Hyphomicrobium denitrificans ATCC 51888: one gene and its partner. The protein of the gene in region 1 interacts with the protein of each later gene in a pairwise test. Links are inferred from orthologs where the notes say so. Each region holds a gene or a part of one and is shown on either strand. Other genes may lie near its edges.

The links.
Region 2: the proteins of HDEN_RS14130 (region 1) and HDEN_RS15965 interact in binary tests that used the Escherichia coli proteins (3 or more experiments, as listed by UniProt). The link is inferred for Hyphomicrobium denitrificans ATCC 51888 from one-to-one orthologs.

What each region holds. Positions count from the first base shown.
Region 1 is NC_014313.1:2,945,033-2,953,968, reverse strand. Bases 2,022-4,926 are described here. They hold HDEN_RS14130 (ABC-F family ATP-binding cassette domain-containing protein), read right to left. Parts: upstream 4,474-4,926; coding sequence 2,569-4,473; downstream 2,022-2,568. Other genes in these bases: HDEN_RS14120 (DUF4339 domain-containing protein), read right to left, coding at 4,871-4,926; HDEN_RS14125 (DUF3147 family protein), read right to left, coding at 4,514-4,864; HDEN_RS14135 (hypothetical protein), read right to left, coding at 2,095-2,394. In the rest of the region: glyS (glycine--tRNA ligase subunit beta), read left to right, coding at 1-781; chrA (chromate efflux transporter), read right to left, coding at 792-1,994; more of HDEN_RS14120, read right to left, coding at 4,927-6,301; ndk (nucleoside-diphosphate kinase), read left to right, coding at 6,542-6,964; HDEN_RS14110 (DinB family protein), read left to right, coding at 7,034-7,549; HDEN_RS14105 (hypothetical protein), read right to left, coding at 7,725-7,925; HDEN_RS14100 (cytochrome P450), read right to left, coding at 8,265-8,936. UniProt on the Escherichia coli protein: Genetic data indicate it may be involved in ribosome assembly or function.
Region 2 is NC_014313.1:3,297,152-3,306,658, forward strand. What follows is about bases 3,615-7,090. They hold HDEN_RS15965 (2-oxoglutarate dehydrogenase E1 component), read right to left. Parts: upstream 6,776-7,090; coding sequence 3,815-6,775; downstream 3,615-3,814. Other genes in these bases: sucD (succinate--CoA ligase subunit alpha), read right to left, coding at 6,883-7,090. In the rest of the region: HDEN_RS15950 (TraB/GumN family protein), read left to right, coding at 1-763; lpdA (dihydrolipoyl dehydrogenase), read right to left, coding at 803-2,215; odhB (2-oxoglutarate dehydrogenase complex dihydrolipoyllysine-residue succinyltransferase), read right to left, coding at 2,219-3,553; more of sucD, read right to left, coding at 7,091-7,782; sucC (ADP-forming succinate--CoA ligase subunit beta), read right to left, coding at 7,894-9,093; HDEN_RS15980 (2OG-Fe(II) oxygenase), read left to right, coding at 9,297-9,507. UniProt on the Escherichia coli protein: E1 component of the 2-oxoglutarate dehydrogenase (OGDH) complex which catalyzes the decarboxylation of 2-oxoglutarate, the first step in the conversion of 2-oxoglutarate to succinyl-CoA and CO(2).

The DNA of each region.
Region 1 (8,936 bases):
CGATACGGTTCCGCGCGAGGATCAGGGCGACGCTGTCGCGGTCGCCGTCGCGCTTGCCGACAAGCTCGATACTCTCGTTGGCTTCTGGGCCATCGGCGAAAAGCCGACCGGCTCCGGCGATCCCTACCAGCTCCGCCGCGCCGCATTGGGCGTCATCCGCATCGTGTTGGAAAATGATCTGCGGGTGCCGCTCAACCATTACATCGAGATTGGCGAACGCCTGCACGGCGCAAAAAAGGCGGCAGGTGAGGTCCAGAGCGACCTCCTTTCCTTCTTCGCCGACCGTTTGAAAGTCTTCCTGCGCGATCAGGGCAAACGCCACGATCTGATTGACGCCGTGTTCGCGCTCGGAGGCCAGGACGACCTCGCGCTCATCGTTCGTCGCGTCGAAGCGCTCGATGCGTTCCTGAAAACCGACGACGGCGCGAACCTTCTCGCAGGCGTCAAGCGCGCGGCGAACATCCTCGCCATCGAGGAAAAGAAGGACAAGAAATCCTACGCCGGTCCTTACGATCTGAAGCTGATCACCGAGAAGGAAGAAACGGCGCTCGCCGCCGCCATCGAGGCGACGAAGCAGGACACCGTCGCCGCCATCAACGTCGAGAATTTCGCAGGCGCCATGCGCGCGCTGTCGGAACTTCGCGCGCCGGTCGACGCGTTCTTCGAGAAAATTCTCGTCAACGCCGACGATCCGAAAATTCGCGAGAACCGTCTGCGCCTGCTGTCGGAAATCCGCGCAGCCACGCAAACGGTTGCTGACTTCTCAAAAATCAGCGGCTGAGTTTGCTGCGCTAGGCAAGCGTCGCGAGCGCTTGCCCGGCAACCGCGCTCAGCACGACGACCAGCCACGGCGGCGCTTTCCAAAGATAGAGCAGCGCGAAATCCGCCGCCGCGAGCGCGAAATCGCTCTTGCTCAAAATTCCTGACGTCCACACCGGATCGTAAAAGGCCGCAAGCAAAAGGCCGACGACCGAGGCATTCACGCCGCGCAACATTGACTGCGCAATCGGGAGGCGTCTGAGTTCCTGCCAGAACGGCAATACCCCGATGACCAGCAGGAACGACGGCAGAAAGATCGCGATCAGACACAGCACGGCGGTGCCCGCCCCGCCGATCACGGCGCCGAGATACGCCGCGAACGTAAACAGCGGCCCCGGAACGGCTTGCGCCGCTCCATAGCCCGCGAGGAAGGCGTCGTTGCTTACCCATCCGGGAGCCACGACTTCGGATTGAAGCAATGGCAGAACGACGTGACCGCCACCGAACACCAGCGCTCCCGTACGGAAGAACTTATCGAACAGAGCAAGGTCTTGGCTGTGGCTCGCAGCGGCCAGCAACGGCAGTCCGACAAGCAAGCCAGCGAATAGCGCGAGACAGACCGTGCCTGCTGCACGGTTGATGGTCAGGGGCAAGTGCGCCTCGCCTGCGGACGAACCACCGCCGCGAAGTAACAGCGCTCCTGCAACGCCACCGAAAATGATCGCCGCAATCTGCCCGAGCGATGAAGGCACCGCGAACGCGATGAGCGTTGCGACAATGGCGAGTGCCCCGCGCTGGAGGTCCGGCGTCAGCGTTCGCGCCATGCCGAGAATGGCAAGTGCGACGACCGCCACGGCGGCCACCTTCAATCCGTGCAGCCAGCCGCTATCGAGCGGAACGCCGCTCGCGGAAATGCCGTATGCGAACAGAACGAGCGCCAACGCCGACGGCAGCGTGAAAGCGGTCCATGCCGCAAGAGCGCCCGCGAATCCAGCGCGCGACAACCCGATCGCGATACCGACTTGGCTCGAGGCGGGCCCAGGCAGAAACTGGCACAACGCAACGACATCGGCATAGGCCGATTCATCGAGCCATTTACGCCGCTCGACGAACTCCTGCCTGAAATAGCCGAGATGCGCGACCGGCCCACCGAACGACGTCAGGCCGAGTTTCAAAAATGCAAAGAAAACTTCGGCAACGCACCTAGCCGAATCCGATCGGTGAATGGCGGACATGCGCGCAGGGTTCCGACGACAGACGAATGCGGAAACCGATACAGCGGCGAAACCCGCACATCAATCTATCGGAAGCTAAATGACGAACTCAGCGTTCGCTTTACTTATTCGCGGGCTTGAACGGCTTGACGGCCGGAAGCATCGCGAGCTGCGTCGATGGCGCCGGTACGGTGCGAGTTTCAGCGAGGAAGCTCGGCTTCACTGCTGCGTCGAGCCATTTGACCGTGATGTTCGCCGCATACGTGAAGGTAATGATCGCGATCACGACCGCAATCGAAAGCATCGCTACGTACGCAAGATATTCCCTCACCGCGACGGTGGCGTCCGCTGCCTGTGCACGCGCCGGACGTGCCACGGCATTGCGGGGAGCGAGTTTGTGATAGACGAATTCCTGTTTCATCGTTGAGACCCGTTGCGCAGGTACGCGGGGGGCACTGGCCCTGCGCCTCATGAACGCCGCATTCTGAAAATCGGTTCCGGACCGCTTCTTTTCCAGATGTGGAAATCGCGACAAATCGCAACGCTCCGCGTGCGCGCCGCCACCAAGGTCGGATTCGACAGCGGATGAAACGGCTTATGCGTCGGCGCCGACGGCCGCGTCCTCGTAGGCTTCAGTCGCCAGCAGCCAGGCCTCTTCCGCCTCGCCGAGTTGTCTGCTGAGCTGGCCGCGTTGCTGCGCCGTGCTCTGGGCGCGGCCGGGGTCCTTGGTATAGAGCGCCGGATCGGCAAGCAGCGCATCGAGCGCCGCGATCTCTTTCGTCAGCTTGTCGACGAGCTTTTCGGCAGCGACCATCGCTTTCTTCAGCGGCGCAAGCTCGGCCCGCTTCTCGGCGGCCGCCCGGCGTTGATCCGTGCGCGATGCTTTCGCCTCGCCGTCGCCGCGATCGTCGCGACGCTCCACCGTCCGCGCGCCACGTTCTTCGAGCAGCAGCGCGCGATAGCTCTCCATATCGCCATCGTAGGATTTCACTGTGCCGTTACGCACCAGCCAGAGACGATCCGCCGTCGCTTCGATCAGATGCCGGTCGTGACTGATGAGGATGACGGTGCCGTTGTATTCCATCAGCGCATGCACGAGCGCTTCGCGGCTGTCGATGTCGAGATGGTTCGTCGGTTCGTCGAGGATCAGCACGTGCGGACCGTGAAAGGCCGTCAACGCCAATAGCAGTCGCGCCTTCTCGCCGCCGGAAAGCTTGCCGCATTGCGTGTCGGCTTTATCGGCGCTGAAACCGAACGTGCCGAGCTTCGTCCGCCGCTGGGCTTCCGTTGCCTCAGGCATCAGTTTCAGCATGTAATCGTAAGGCGTCGCCGTCGGCAGCAAGTCGTCGAGCTGATGCTGCGCGAAATATCCAACCTCGACCTTTTGCGCACCGAAGACGTTGCCGGAAAGCGGTGTCAGCCGCCCTGCGATCAGTTTCGCCAACGTCGACTTGCCGTTGCCGTTCTGTCCGAGCAAGGCGATGCGATCGTCGTTGTCGATGCGCAGATCGAGCCCAGTTAGAATAGGCGTCTCTGCATCATATCCGGCACTCGCCTTTTCGATCCGGAGCAGCGGGCTCGCGATCACCTTCTGCGGATCGGGAAAGCGAAACGGCACGACGCGATCGTCGACCTGCGCCGCGATCGGCTGCATCTTCGCGAGAGCTTTGACGCGGCTTTGCGCCTGCGCCGCCTTGCTGGCCTTCGCTTTGAAGCGATCGATGAACGCCTGCAGATGACGGCGCTGCTCGTCCTGCTTTTTCATCAGTTTCATTTCGAGGCGCTGCTTTTCCCGCCGCGTTTCCTCGAAGTCGTCGTAGCCGCCTGCGTACAGCGTGAGCTTGCCGCGATCGAGATGCAGGATCGAGCCGACGGCGCGGTTTAAGAGATCGCGATCGTGGCTGACGATCAGCACGGTATGCGGATAGGCCTTGAGATGGTTCTCGAGCCAGAGCGTGCCTTCGAGATCGAGATAGTTCGTCGGCTCGTCGAGCAGCAGAATGTCGGGCTTGAGAAACAGAATGGCGCCGAGCGCGACGCGCATGCGCCAGCCGCCCGAGAACTCGCGGCACGCCCGTCGCTGTGCCTCCTCGTCGAAACCAAGACCCGACAGAATGCGCGCCGCGCGCGACGGCGCCGAATGCGCGTCGATGTCGGTTAGGCGAATCTGGATTTCCGCGATCCGCTGCGGATCGGCCGCGTGCTCGGCTTCGGCGAGCAGGCTGGCGCGCTCGGTGTCGGAGGAAAGCACCCAGTCGAGCAGGCTGTCGTCGCCGCCCGGCGCTTCCTGCGCGACGTGGCCGAGGCGAGCGTTGCGCGGGATCGATATCGATCCGTCGTCCGGCGCGATCTCACCTTTGAGAAGACGCAGCAGTGTCGTCTTGCCGGCGCCGTTGCGCCCGACGAGGCCGACCTTGTGGCCGGAGGGGATCGCGACAGTCGCCTGCTCGAGGATCGGCCGTCCCTCGATCCGATAGGTCAGATCGTTGATATGCAGCATGGGACGAGCCGATAGCCTGTCCGCCCGCGCCTGTCACGCCTCACAGGGTGATGCCGAAGCGCGCAAGCACGGCCGTCATCAGCAGGTACGCCGCAAAAGTCGCAGCCGAGGCGATCAGAAGGCTCGGCCAGAATCCGAACCCGCGCGCCAGCAGGAGCGGCAAGACGACGAACAGAACAAGAGATGGCAGGACGTACCAGAAGACGCTGGTCGAGAGCTGGGCGACCTTCGACGTATCGCCAGTCTCACCGTAAAGCCAGATGATCGCCAGAAGCGACGTCAGCGGCAGCGACGCGACGAGCCCGCCGAGAACGCTGGAGCGTTTCGCCACTTCCGAAATTGCAACGACGAGCAAGGCGGTCAGCAGAACTTTGATGGCCGCGTATGCCACCGCGCGTCAGCCCGACACGACGGGCTTGAGCGTCTCATAAAGCAGGCGATCGCGGGTTGCTTTGTCCTGCACGGCGAGGTGCGCGACGAACCACTCCTGCACCATCTTGCAGACCTGCTCCGGCTCGCGCTTGGCGAGCAGCTTCGGATTGGAAAAGACCTGGAGGTCGTCTTCCTTCCAGCCGAGCTTGGCAAGTTCCTTGATCAGCACGTCATAGTCGCTCTTGACGGCAGAGTCGTGCTTCACCGGATTTTTGCGGCCCTCGGAAATTGCCTGGAAGACCGCGTCAGCCTGGGCATTGAGTGCCGTCGCCGTTTCCGGATGCTCCATCATCTGCACGACGGCAGGGCTTGTCTCGCCTTTCGAAATGAAGCCGAAGCAGGCGCTCACGCTTTGCGAGCGAAGCGACTTCAGATGCGCGAGAAATGCGACCGCGATGGCCTGCAGCTTTTCGGAGCTGGCGGCGAGAGCCTTGTCGGCGTTCTGACGGCGGAGGTTGACGAGGCCCTGCGCGAGCGACATCGCGACTTCGTTGTCGGACTTCTTGTCGGCGACCATCTTGTTCGCCGTGGAAATCTGCGACGTGTACCAATCCGGATATTCGGCCTTGATCAGCTCCCAAACGGGCACTTTCTGCAAGCGTCCGTCGAGCGACGATCCATCGATGGCGGCCGGAGGCGCAGGCTCGGGCGCCTCGGGTTCGACGGCGGCGACCTGCATGTCCGATCGACCCTGTGCCGAACCGCTCGTTCCGCCGAGCTTCGAGACGGACGCCGTCGTCGTCGTTTGCGGATCGCTGGGTGGCGGGCTCTGTTGCGGCTGCGCCGGGCTCTCGGCAGTCTGCTGCTGAGGTTCCGGCGGCGCGGCGGGAATGACATCGCTGGCGGCTGGTGGCGTCGGCTCGGCACTCGCTGCATCGTTTTGTGGATGCGCGTCGGCAAGCTTCACCTCGTCCGGCGCCGCGACGACAGGTGCCTGATCGCCGCTTGTCGTATCCGATCCGCCCGAGACGATCTCCATCAGCGGGCCATGATACGTCGCAAGCGCAAACGCGCCGCCACCGATCACCGTCAGCGCAATGCTTGCGATGGCGAGACGCTTGACGAGATTGCCGCGTTGCGGCCGCGCATCCGCGCCGTCGAAACCGGAATGAGGAGCATACTGCGCCGACGCATTTGATTGCGCCGTATACGTCGGAGCGGGCGCCGCGCGATGCGCTTGCGGGATAGCCTGGGGCTGTTCGCTGCCGCCGTGAAACGCCGCCGGGAAAACAGCAGGCGCGGCTTGCCATTCAGACATGCCGGGGCGCCAGATCAGATCCGTTTGGCGAAGGTAGCTATGCGCGATGAAGGTTCGCAGCTCAACATCGGTCAAGGGACCGTGCTGTTTGCCATCCCGTGCAATATACCACTGAATGTCGTCGGCTTGTCCGGTCATTCTCGCTTCTTCGCACACGCGGGTCTCTCAACCCGTTTCAAGAGACCGAGTGTTCCCCCCGGCCACACTGTTCACAGCCAGTTGCGCGCGTCAATCGGGCGATTATGCGGTGAACCGGTCAAATTTCGTGCGACGTGCAACCGACTGCTTCAACTCGACCGCCTCCGCGCGCTTGCCGGTGTGAACCCTCACGGTTATAAGCCCGCCAACTCTCAGGAAACCGCAAAGCGAGGCAGACTTATGGCCGTTGAACGTACGTTTTCAATTATTAAGCCGGACGCAACGCGCCGCAATCTGACCGGCAAGATCAACGCCGTGATCGAAGGCGCCGGCCTCCGCATCGTCGCTCAGAAGCGCGTGCGCTGGACCCGGGCGCAGGCCGAGAAATTCTACGAGGAACACAAGGCGCGTCCGTTCTACGGCGAGCTCGTGGATTTCATGACGTCCGGCCCGATCGTTCTGCAGGTGCTGGAAGGCGAGAATGCGATCGCCAAGTATCGCGAAGTCATGGGCGCGACCGACCCCAAGGAAGCCGCCGAAGGAACCGTTCGCAAGCTCTTCGCGGAATCGAAGGGTTCGAACTCGACGCACGGTTCGGACAGCCCTGCTGCCGCCGATCGCGAAATCGCGCTGAACTTCCGCCTCGACGAAATCGTCGGCTAAGCGCGCCGATACAATTCTCCGGGTGGCGCAATGAACAGTGCCGCCCGGCCTCCGACGCGAGGTGCAAGAATGATCTCCGCCGCCTACGTTCAAACGATGGCTCGCTACAACGCGTGGCAAAATCGGAACGTCTACGATGCGGCGGAAAAATTGACCGATGCCCAACGCCGCGAAAATCGCGGCGTATTCTTCGGTTCGATCCATGCCACGCTGAACCATCTCTTGTGGGCTGATCAGATATGGCTGTCACGCTTCGGCGCGGCTTCCCCGCCTGCCGCGCGGACAATTCCAGACGGGCTGATCGCAATCGATGGCTGGAACGAACTCGCAAGCGCGCGCCAACGCTTCGACGACCAAATCCAACGCTGGGCTGATGGCATCGACGACGCGGCGCTTGCGGGCGACGTCAGTTGGTTTTCGGCAGTCGCGGGCCGCGAATTATCCGCTTCAAAAGCGCTGCTCGTCGCCCATCTCTTCAATCATCAGACACATCATCGGGGTCAGGTGAATGCGCTGCTGACCGGTTTTGGCATCGATCCTGGCGTGACCGATCTGCCGTTTGGTCCGGTCGTCAAGGCGATCTGATCAGGCCGCTCGCTATGCCGAACGGCGACCTGAATATTTGCAGATTGTGCTTCTGAATTTGATCGCCGCAAGGGCCGCCGGAACTCTGTACATCGGTCGGCCCTCGGGGCGCTTCGCCCGGTTCTATACGGGTGTGGAGGTCACGCACCTCATCGATCCGGACGGTAACCGGCGCTTAGGCGGCCGCGACCCAACTGCCAGCGACGAACCCGAAGGCGACTGCATCGGGATTGCGGCGTGCAGTTTCGATGAGTTTTTCTGGCGCTTCGACGACAAGCGTATGCGAGTGCTTGCCTTTGAATGTCGTTTTGCGCGATCTCGCTCCCGTGAGCAGAAACACGGACTTACCGAGGACTGTGGTTTTCACGGACTCCATGGCCGGGGGTCTCCTGGAGTTGGAACCAAGTATTTACGATCTAACTGACGCTCAGAATTCCTTGCTAAATCCATAACGTGCCCAGACTATGACAGCATTAACCTCATGCGTACACCTGCAACTCTCGCAGCTGCGAGGCCGCGACAGCCGCGGTTTGAAATTCTCTGAGAATTTCCAGAAGGCAGTTGTGATGATGCAGTGCCGAACGAAGCTGTGGAAAACCAGCTCAACGCCTGCAAACGCGCAGGCTCGCGGCCATCACGTTTAGGTGACTGCGTTCCGTCGGGTTGGGAGGTCAGACAGAAATAATGGAGGCGACGCGCGCCTCCACCTTGGAGATCAGCCCAGCTCTCTGATCTTGAACGGCAGGCCGCCCTTCGGCGTCAGCGTCACGGTCGCGTTGAGGCGCGCCGGATCGGTGCCGACGTATTCCGGCCGGAACCGGCGAAGCAGCAGCGACAGAGCCAGCGTATTCTCGACCTGGCTCATCGCGCCGCCGATGCACGAACGCTTGCCGCCGCCGAACGGAATGTAGCTGTACTTGACTTGCTTCTTTGCGTTGCCCGCCATCCAGCGCTCGGGCTGGAACGACTCGGGCTCCGGCCAGAACTTCGGATTGTGATGCGCGGCGTAAGCGAAGAGCGTGACGCGATCGCCGGGATTGATCTTGACGCCGCCGATCTCATCTTCGCCGACCGCAACGCGGATCAGGCCCCAGATGGGCGGATAGATGCGCATCGTTTCCTGGATGACGGCGCGCGTATAGACGAGGCCCGAGTAGTCGGCGGCCGTCGGCTCGCGGTCGCCATAAACTTCCTCGCCCTCGCGGCGGATGCGCTCGGCAGCCTCGGGACGGCGCGACGTTTCATAAAGCGCCCAGGCCAGTGTCAGGGCCGTCGTCTCGGTGCCAGCCCAGAGATACTGCTTGAGTTCGTCGACCGCCTGCGCGGCGTCGAATTCCGGGACTGACGGATCGTCAACGGCGTCCTGGATCATCTTCAGCAGCGTGCG
Region 2 (9,507 bases), 350 kb from region 1 along the record:
TTCCGACCCGCGTATTTCGCGATTGTCGGCGAGGCAGCAGGACTTCATCGCGCATTCGAAGTCCGTGGCACTTGAAGTTGCCGACCTTTCGGAAAAGGCCGTCGGCGAAGCGATGGCGAAGGCCGGCCACCTTCTGCTTTACACGGATGGGCACACGCTCAACGCGCAGCTTACGGACGATGAATTCAAAGTCGTGCAACGTCTCGTCAAAGAGGCGGGGATGCCGGAAGAAGCATCGGGGCTCGTCAAGCCGTGGCTCGTCAGCATGCTGCTTGCGACGTCGGACTGCGAACGCAAGCAGGTCGTGGCGGGCGCCAAGGTGCTCGATTTGCAAGTTGCGGAGGAAGCGAAAAAGCACGGGCTGACCGTCAAGGGTCTCGAGACCATCGAACAGCAACTCGAATCCTTGGCTTCGATCGCCGATGATCAGCAGGTCGCCATGTTGAAGGTTGGGATCAAGTATGCCGATCGTACCGACGATCTGATGGAATCGATCGTCCAGATGTATTTGCGACGCGAGATCGGCGCGGCGATGCCGTTCCAGTTGGCGCTCGCGGCCGAATCCGGCGTTCCGGCTTCGGCTTTTGACGACTTCAAGAAGGGGCTTCTATCGGATCGCAACGTCCGAATGCGCGATGCCGCCGAGCCGCTGCTTCAGGACGGCAGCGCCTTTATCGCGGTCGGAGCGCTGCACCTCGTCGGGCCGACGGGGCTCGTCGCGCTGCTGCGCGAGCGCGGCTACACAGTCACGGCCGTGGAATAACCGCACCACGTGGCCGGGCTCAACCCGGCCACGAAGGTCTCAGAAGTGGATCGCGCGTTTGCCGACCGCGAGAGCCGCTTCCTTGACGGACTCGCTCAATGTCGGATGCGCGTGGCATGTGCGCGCGAGGTCTTCTGCCGAGCCGCCGAATTCCATCAGCACGCACGCTTCCGCAATAAGCTCGCCCGCGTTGGCCCCGATGATGTGGACGCCCAGCACGCGATCCGTCGCAGCATCGGCAAGGATTTTGACGAAGCCGTCCGTCATGCGGATCGATTTCGCACGGCCGTTGGCGGTGAACGGAAACTTGCCGACGTTGTAGGCAATTCCAGCCGCTTTCAGTTCCTCTTCGGATTTGCCGACGCTCGCGACTTCGGGCGAGGTGTAAATGACGTTCGGGATCACATCGTAGTTCACGTGCCCAGCTTGGCCCGCGATGATTTCGGCGACGGCGACGCCTTCGTCCTCGGCTTTGTGCGCCAGCATCGGACCGGCGATGACGTCGCCGATCGCGAAAATGCCGGATGCGCTGGTCTGGAAATGGCCATCGGTCAGGATGCGCTTTTTCGCATCGAGCGCGACGCCAGCTTCAGCAAGGCCCAATCCGTCGGTGTAAGGAACGCGCCCGACCGCAACGAGAACGACGTCGGCTTCGACCGTCTCGGTGGCTCCGCCAGCCGCCGGTTCGATCTGAACGCTGAGCGGCTTGCCCGGGGTTTCGGGGCCGGTGACGCCCGTGACCTTGCTCGCCAACCGGAACGCAATGCCCTGCTTGTCGAGCAGACGCTGGAACGCGCGCGCGACTTCCTTGTCGATGCCCGGCAGAATGCGATCGAGATATTCGACGACCAACACGTCCGCGCCAAGGCGACGCCACACCGAGCCGAGTTCGAGGCCGATGACGCCAGCGCCGATCACCAGCAGCTTGCGCGGCACGGACGCGAGTTCCAGCGCGCCGGTCGATGACACGACGCGCTTTTCGTCGATCTCGATTCCCGGCAGACGCGTAACATCGGAACCGGTGGCGATGACGATCGACTTGGCTTCGAGCGTTTCAGTCTCGCCGCCGGGCGAGGTGACCGCAACTTGACCGCTTTTCACGATGCGGCCAGTGCCAAAGTACGTCTGGACCTTATTTTTCTTCAGCAGGTAGGCGACGCCTTCGACGTTGCCTTTGACGCCTTCGCGCTTGAATGCCTGCATCTTCGGCAGATCGAGGACGGGCGACGCATCGATGCCCATCGCGCCGAACGCGTGCTTGGCTTCGTCGTAGGCGTGCGAGGCATGCAGCAGGGCTTTCGAGGGGATGCAGCCGACATTCAAGCACGTGCCGCCGTGCGTGCCGCGCTTTTCGACGACGGCGACTTTCAGCCCGAGCTGCGCGGCGCGAATGGCGCAGACGTAGCCGCCGGGGCCCGTGCCGATCACGATCAAATCATATGATGCTGTCATTCCTCAGAGCTCCAGGATGAAGCGCTGCGGATCTTCGAGACATTCCTTGATGCGGACAAGGAACGTCACCGCCTCTTTGCCATCGACGATGCGATGATCGTAGGACAGCGCGAGATACATCATCGGGCGCGCAACGATCTGGCCGTTGCGGACGACCGGGCGTTCCTCGATGCGATGCATGCCGAGAATACCGGATTGCGGCGCGTTCAGGATCGGCGTCGACATCAGCGAGCCGTAGACGCCGCCGTTCGAGATCGTGAACGTACCGCCCTGCATGTCCTCGATCGACAGTTTGCCGTCGCGGGCGCGCTTGCCGAATTCGGTGATCTTCTGCTCGATCTCGGCGAGGCTGAGGCGGTCGGCTTCGCGCACGACCGGCACGACGAGGCCCTTCTCCGTCCCGACCGCGACGCCGATGTGATAGTAATTCTTGTAAACGATCTCGTCGTGATCGATCTCGGCGTTGACGGAGGGCACGTCGCGGAGCGCCTGAATGGCGGCCTTCACGAACAGGCCCATGAAGCCGAGCTTCACGCCGTGCCGTTTCTCGAACACATCCTTGTACTGCGCGCGCAGCGCCATGATGGCGCTCATGTCGACGTCGTTGAACGTCGTCAGCATTGCGGCGGCGTTCTGCGCTTCCTTCAGGCGGCGCGCGATGGTCTGGCGAAGCTTCGACATCCGGACGCGTTCTTCGCGCGTCGCATCGTTGGCGGGTGACGGCAGGCGCACGTCGCGCATCACAATCGTCGCCGGCGCTTCTTGAATGGTGACCGCGTTGGGCGAGACCGGCGCGGCCGTTGGTTCACGCAGAGGCGGCGGAGATGCCGCCGGTTTTGCGGCCGTGGCTGCAACGGCATTGATGACGTCTTCCTTCAGGATTTGCCCGCGGCGGCCGGTACCACGCACGTCGGAGGGTTCCAAGCCAGCTTCCGTCAGCGCCTTGAGGGCGGCGGGCGGCGGGCGAGGGGCGTCTGCCGCTGGAGCGCTTTCCGGAGCTTTCGCTGCGACATGCTCGGGCTTCGGCTGCGAAGGGGGCGCGGACGGCTTTGCCGCCTGGGGCGCCGTCGTTTGAGAATTGCCTGCCGATGACTTCGCCGCGCCATCTTTCAAGGCCGCGAGCAGAGATCCGACCGCCACCGTCGTACCCGACTTGACGAGAATGTCGCCCAGCACGCCGGCCGCGGGAGCGGGAACTTCGACGGTCACTTTGTCGGTTTCGAGCTCGACCAGCGGCTCGTCGACATTCACGGCGTCGCCGGTCTGTTTGAACCACTTGCCAACGGTCGCCTCCGTGACGCTTTCCCCAAGCGCGGGAACGCGAATCTCAATCGACATCTCAGTCCTCACACCTTTGATTGCGATCGGCGACTCCGCTTCGCGGAGCCGGCCGCCGATCGCGGTTGCTCGTCTTGCTCCGGTGCGCATCGGCAGCGAGCCCGGAGTTTCGTTGATTGCGATCGGCGACTTCGCTTAGCGGAGTCGGCCGCCGATCGTGGTTGTTCGTCTTGCTCCGGTGCGCATCGGCAGCGAGCCGGAGTGTCTTTGATTGCGATCGGCGTGTCCGCTGAACGGAACCGGCGCCGAACGCGGCTATTGCTATGTTCCGAGCGCGTCGGCGACGAGCGCGGTCTGTTCCTTGATATGCTGAGACAGGAGGCCGGTCGCGGTCGACGCGGACGCCGCCCGCCCGGCATAGCGTGGGCGACGGTGAATATACCCCAAATGGGTCAAGACCCATTCGATATTCGCGTCCATGAAGTACCAAGCGCCCATATTTTTGGGCTCTTCCTGGCACCAGACGATTTCAGCGAATTTGAATCGGCCGAGTTCCTGAATCAGCGCACGCGCCGGGAACGGATAGAGCTGCTCGACGCGGAGCAGGTAAACATCGTCACGCCCCTGGGCATCGCGTGCCTGCAGCAGGTCGTAATAGACCTTGCCGGAACAGACGACGACGCGCTTGATCTCATCGTCCGGGCGAAGCTTGAGCGAGGAGACGCCACGTTCGGCGTCGTCCCAAAGCAAGCGGTGGAAGCTCGTTCCCGGCCCGAACTCCTCGATCTTCGACGTGACGCGCTTGTGCCGGAGCAGCGATTTCGGCGTCATCAAGATCAGCGGCTTGCGGAAGTTGCGGTGCAGCTGACGGCGGAGAATGTGGAAGTAGTTCGCGGGCGTCGTGCAGTTGGCGACCTGCCAGTTGTCTTCGGCGCAGAGCTGCAGATAACGCTCGAGGCGCGCGGAAGAATGTTCCGGTCCCTGGCCTTCGTAGCCGTGGGGCAGAAGACAGACGAGGCCGGACATGCGCAGCCACTTGCGCTCGGCGGAGGAGACGAACTGATCGAACACGACCTGCGCGCCGTTGGCGAAGTCGCCGAACTGCGCTTCCCAAAGCGTCAGCGCGTTGGGCTCGGCGAGCGAATAGCCATATTCGAAGCCGAGCACGGCTTCCTCCGAAAGCATCGAATTGACGATCTCGAAGTTGGCCTGATTTGGCGCCAAGTGCTTGAGCGGCGCGAAGCGGCGATCCGTTTCCTGGTCGATGAAAACGGCGTGGCGCTGCGAGAACGTCCCGCGTTCGCAATCCTGCCCGGACAGCCGGACGCGGAAGCGCTCCATCAACAGCGACGCGAACGCGAGGTGCTCGCCCATCGCCCAATCGATGCCGACGCCCGACTCCGTCATTTCACGCCGGCGTTCGAGAAGCTTGGCGATCGTTTTATGAATGTGGAAGTCGTTGGGAATGGACGTCAGACGGCGGCCGAGATCTTTCAGGGTCTCGATCGGGATCCCGGTGTTGCCGCGCCAATCATCGCTGTCGGAGCGCGTGATGCCCGACCAGCGGCCGTCGAGCCAGTCCGCCTTGTTCGGCTTATAGCCATCGGAGACGGCGAACTCGTTATCGAGATTGGAGCGCACCGAGGCTTTGATCTCGTCGAATTCGGCGACCGTGATGACCTCTTCGTCGATGAGCGATTGCGAGTAGATTTCGACGGCGGTCGGATGCGCCTTGATCCGCTTGTACATCGCCGGCTGCGTGAACATCGGCTCGTCGGTCTCGTTGTGACCGTGACGGCGATAGCAGAACATGTCGATGACGACAGGTTTCTGGAAGCGCTGGCGAAATTCGGTTGCGATCTTCGCGACGTGAACGACGGCTTCGGGATTGTCGCCGTTGACGTGGAAAATCGGCGCTTCGATCATCAGCGCGACGTCGGAGCAGTAGGGCGACGAGCGCGAGTGATGCGGCGCCGTCGTGAAACCGATCTGGTTGTTGATGATGAAATGAATTGAGCCTGCCGTGCGGTGACCGCGCAGTCCCGACAGGCCGAAGCATTCCGCGACGACGCCCTGGCCCGCGAACGCCGCGTCGCCGTGAATGAGCAGCGGCAGCACCGGAGTCCGGTCGCCGCCGGAGCAGCCTTGCTGATCCTGCTTCGCGCGCACCTTGCCGAGCACGACAGGATCGACGATTTCGAGATGCGACGGGTTTGCCGTCAGCGAGAGATGCACGCCGTTGCCGTCGAACATGCGGTCCGACGATGCGCCGAGGTGATATTTGACGTCGCCCGAACCTTCGACGTCGTCGGGCTTGAATGAGCCGCCCTTGAACTCCTTAAAGATCGCGCGCAGCGGCTTCGCCATGACGTTGGCGAGAACGTTGAGACGGCCGCGATGCGCCATGCCCAGCGCGATTTCACGCACGCCCAAATGACCGCCGCGCTTGATGATCTGCTCAAGCGCCGGGATCATCGCTTCCGCGCCTTCGAGGCCGAAGCGCTTCGTGCCGGTGTATTTCAGGTCGCAGAATTTCTCGAAGGTTTCGGTTTCGACGAGCTTGCGCAAAATCGCCTTGCGCCCCTCGGGCGTGAAGCTGATGTCCTTTTCCGGTCCTTCGATGCGCTCCTGAATCCAGCTTTTCTGCGCCGGATCCGTGATGTGCATGAACTGGAAGCCGATCTGGCGGCAATACGTGCGGCGCAGGATCGTCAGGATCTGTCGCATGGTCGCCGTTTCGAGGCCCATGACGTGATCGATGAAAATCGGCCGGTCGAGATCGGCTTCGGTGAAGCCGTAGGTTTCCGCCAACAGTTCGCGATGGACGCGGCGATCGGCAATGCCGAGCGGATCGAGGTCGGCGGCAAGGTGGCCGATGACGCGATAGGCGCGGATCAGCATCAAGGCGCGGATCGAATCCTGCGTCGCGCGAAGCGAAGCGGCGGGCGTGATCTCGAAGCCCGCCAGCTGCGCGCGCCGCTCGATCTTGTCGCGAATCGCGCGCTCGGTTGCGCCGTAGTCGCCCGTCAACGCGCCGACCAGATCGCGATCGGTGCCGGTATCGTTCAATAGCGCTTCGAGCGGCGGCGCCCAGGCCGGGCCACTGGAAACGGATGGCCCCGCGGCCGGCTCCTTGATGCTGTCGAAAAACAATCGCCATTCGTCGCTGACGGCGCCCGGGTTGCGCTCGTACTCGGCCTGCATGTCTTCGATGTAGGGTGCATTCGCAGCGCTCAGGAACGAGGTGCGGAGAAACGCTTCGTTCTGGCCATTTCGTGACATCTGCTTCGTCCTTTTGAGGCTCGGTTGCCTATCGAGGTCTCGGGATGACGCGCACGGTCGAGATCAAAAAAATGCCCGATTGGTTCGGCCATGTGCTGACTGAGACCTTACGCGCGCAAGATATCAATTAGTGTACGGCCGAGAGCAGCGGGACTTGGCGAAATGGCGATGCCTGCGGCCTGCATCGCCGCGAGCTTGTCTTCCGCCTTGCCCTTGCCGCCGGAGATGATCGCGCCCGCGTGACCCATGCGCCGTCCGGGCGGCGCGGTTACGCCGGCGATGAATCCGGCCATCGGTTTCTTTCTGCCTTTGCGAGCTTCCCGCGTCAGAAATTCCGAAGCATCTTCCTCGGCGGAACCGCCGATTTCGCCGATCATAATGATCGATTGTGTTTCATCGTCCGACAGGAAGAGGTCGAGGACGTCGATGAATTCGGTGCCTTTCACCGGATCGCCGCCGATGCCAACAGCGGTCGTCTGACCAAGGCCGACGTCCGTCGTCTGCTTCACTGCCTCATATGTGAGGGTTCCCGAACGGGATACAATGCCGACGCTGCCGTGCTTGAAGATGTTTCCGGGCATGATGCCGATCTTGCATTGATCGGGCGTCAGGATGCCGGGGCAGTTCGGTCCGACGAGTCGCGATTTCGATCCATCGAGAGCGCGCTTGACGCGCACCATGTCCATCACCGGAATGCCCTCGGTGATGCAAACGATCAGCGGCACTTCCGCGTCGATCGCTTCCAGGATCGCGTCAGCGGCGAACGGGGGCGGCACATAGATCGACGACGCCGTGGCGCCGGTCCTGGCGACCGCTTCCGCCACGCTGTCGAAAAGAGGCACGTCGGCAAGCTCGGCGTCGGGGTGCTTGCTGCCGCCCTTACCGGGGGTTACGCCGCCGACGATCTTCGTCCCGTAGGCCCGCGCCTGCTTCGTGTGAAACGTGCCTTGGCTGCCTGTTATGCCCTGGCAGATGACCTTCGTCGCCTTGTCGACCAGAATTGACATTCCGTCCCCGCATTGACTGTCTTTTTGAGGCTCGGAATGTCGCGCATCTTTTGCGGTGCAGCAAGACCAACTATCGTGCCAATGCGAGATATTTCGGCATTCCGGCGAAGATCAGGCGACCTGTTTCAACTCGTCGGTGATCTTTTTGGCGGCATCCGCAAGGTCGTCGGCGGGAATGATCTTGAGACCCGACTCCTTTAGGATTTTCTTACCCAGATCGACGTTGGTGCCTTCAAGGCGCACGACGAGGGGCACTTTGATGTCCATTTCGCGGGCCGCCGCGATCACGCCTTCCGCGATGATGTCACAACGCATGATGCCGCCGAAGATATTGACCAGGATGCCCTTCACGGACGGGTCGGCGAGGATGATCTTGAAGGCTTCGCGCACCTTTTCCTTCGACGCACCGCCGCCGACGTCGAGGAAGTTGGCGGGCTCCGCACCATAAAGCTTGATGATGTCCATCGTCGCCATTGCGAGGCCGGCACCGTTGACGAGGCAGCCGATGTTGCCGTCGAGCTTGACGAACGCGAGGTCGTGCTTCGAGGCTTCGATCTCGGTCTGATCTTCTTCGCCGAGGTCGCGCAGCTCGACGATTTCGGGGTGCCGATAAAGGGCGTTGGAGTCGAAATTCATCTTGCCGTCGAGGCAGATGAGCTTGCCGTCCTTGGTGACGACCAGCGGATTGATCTCGAGCAGACTCATGTCCTTCTCGACGACCATGCGGTAGAGGTTCTCGACGAGCTTGCCCGCCGCCTTCACCTGATCACCCTTGAGGCCCAGCGCGAAGGCAACCTTGCGGCCGTGAAACGGCTGATAGCCGGTGGCGGGATCGATCGTCAGAGTGTGAATTTTTTCCGGCGTTTCGTGCGCGACGTCTTCGATGTTCATGCCGCCCGCCTGGCTGACGATGAAGGCGACACGCGACGTCGAACGATCGACGAGCGCGGAGAGATAAAGCTCGCGATCGATCGCGGAGCCGTCCTCGATATAGAGCCGATTGACGACGCGCCCGGCGTTTCCGGTCTGGACCGTGACGAGCGTTTTACCCAGCATCTGCTCGGCGAATTCCTTCACCTCGTCGATCGATTTGGCGAGGCGAACCCCGCCTTTGTCGCCTGCAGACGCTTCAAGGAATTTGCCTTTGCCGCGGCCTCCGGCATGAATTTGCGCTTTGACCACCCACACCGGCCCGGGAAGTTTCTTCGCCGCTTCAACCGCTTCGGCGACCGAGAACGCCGCGAAACCGTTCGGCGTCGGGACGCCATAGGCGCGATACAGCTCTTTGGCCTGATATTCGTGGATGTTCATGCTTGGACTCCATTCCGCAGCAAATTTTGAGAATTTGGCACACGCATTTTACCGCGCACGCCGTGATTAGGCCGCTTTTTCGGCCAGTAAAATCGATGTTGGCGCCTGGTCCCTGCAGTTTCGGACCGGCGTCCTATGAGGCGCATTCGGCACCGCCGCGAATCCAGTTGGAAGAATGGGATGGTCTGCAACGGGAGATATTCATGTCTCAGGAATTTGCATGCATCGACATCGAAAGCTTGAAATCCGCGCGCACAGGGCACGATCCTTATAACTTCCTCATCGGCGAGAACTTCATTCGACCGCAGGCGATAAAGCCTTTGAAGGCCGACTATCCGGATCTTAGAGAACCCGGCTTCTTCACCGAGGCCGACGTCGGCAGCGGCGCGCACGGAGAGTTCGCGAAGCTGCTGC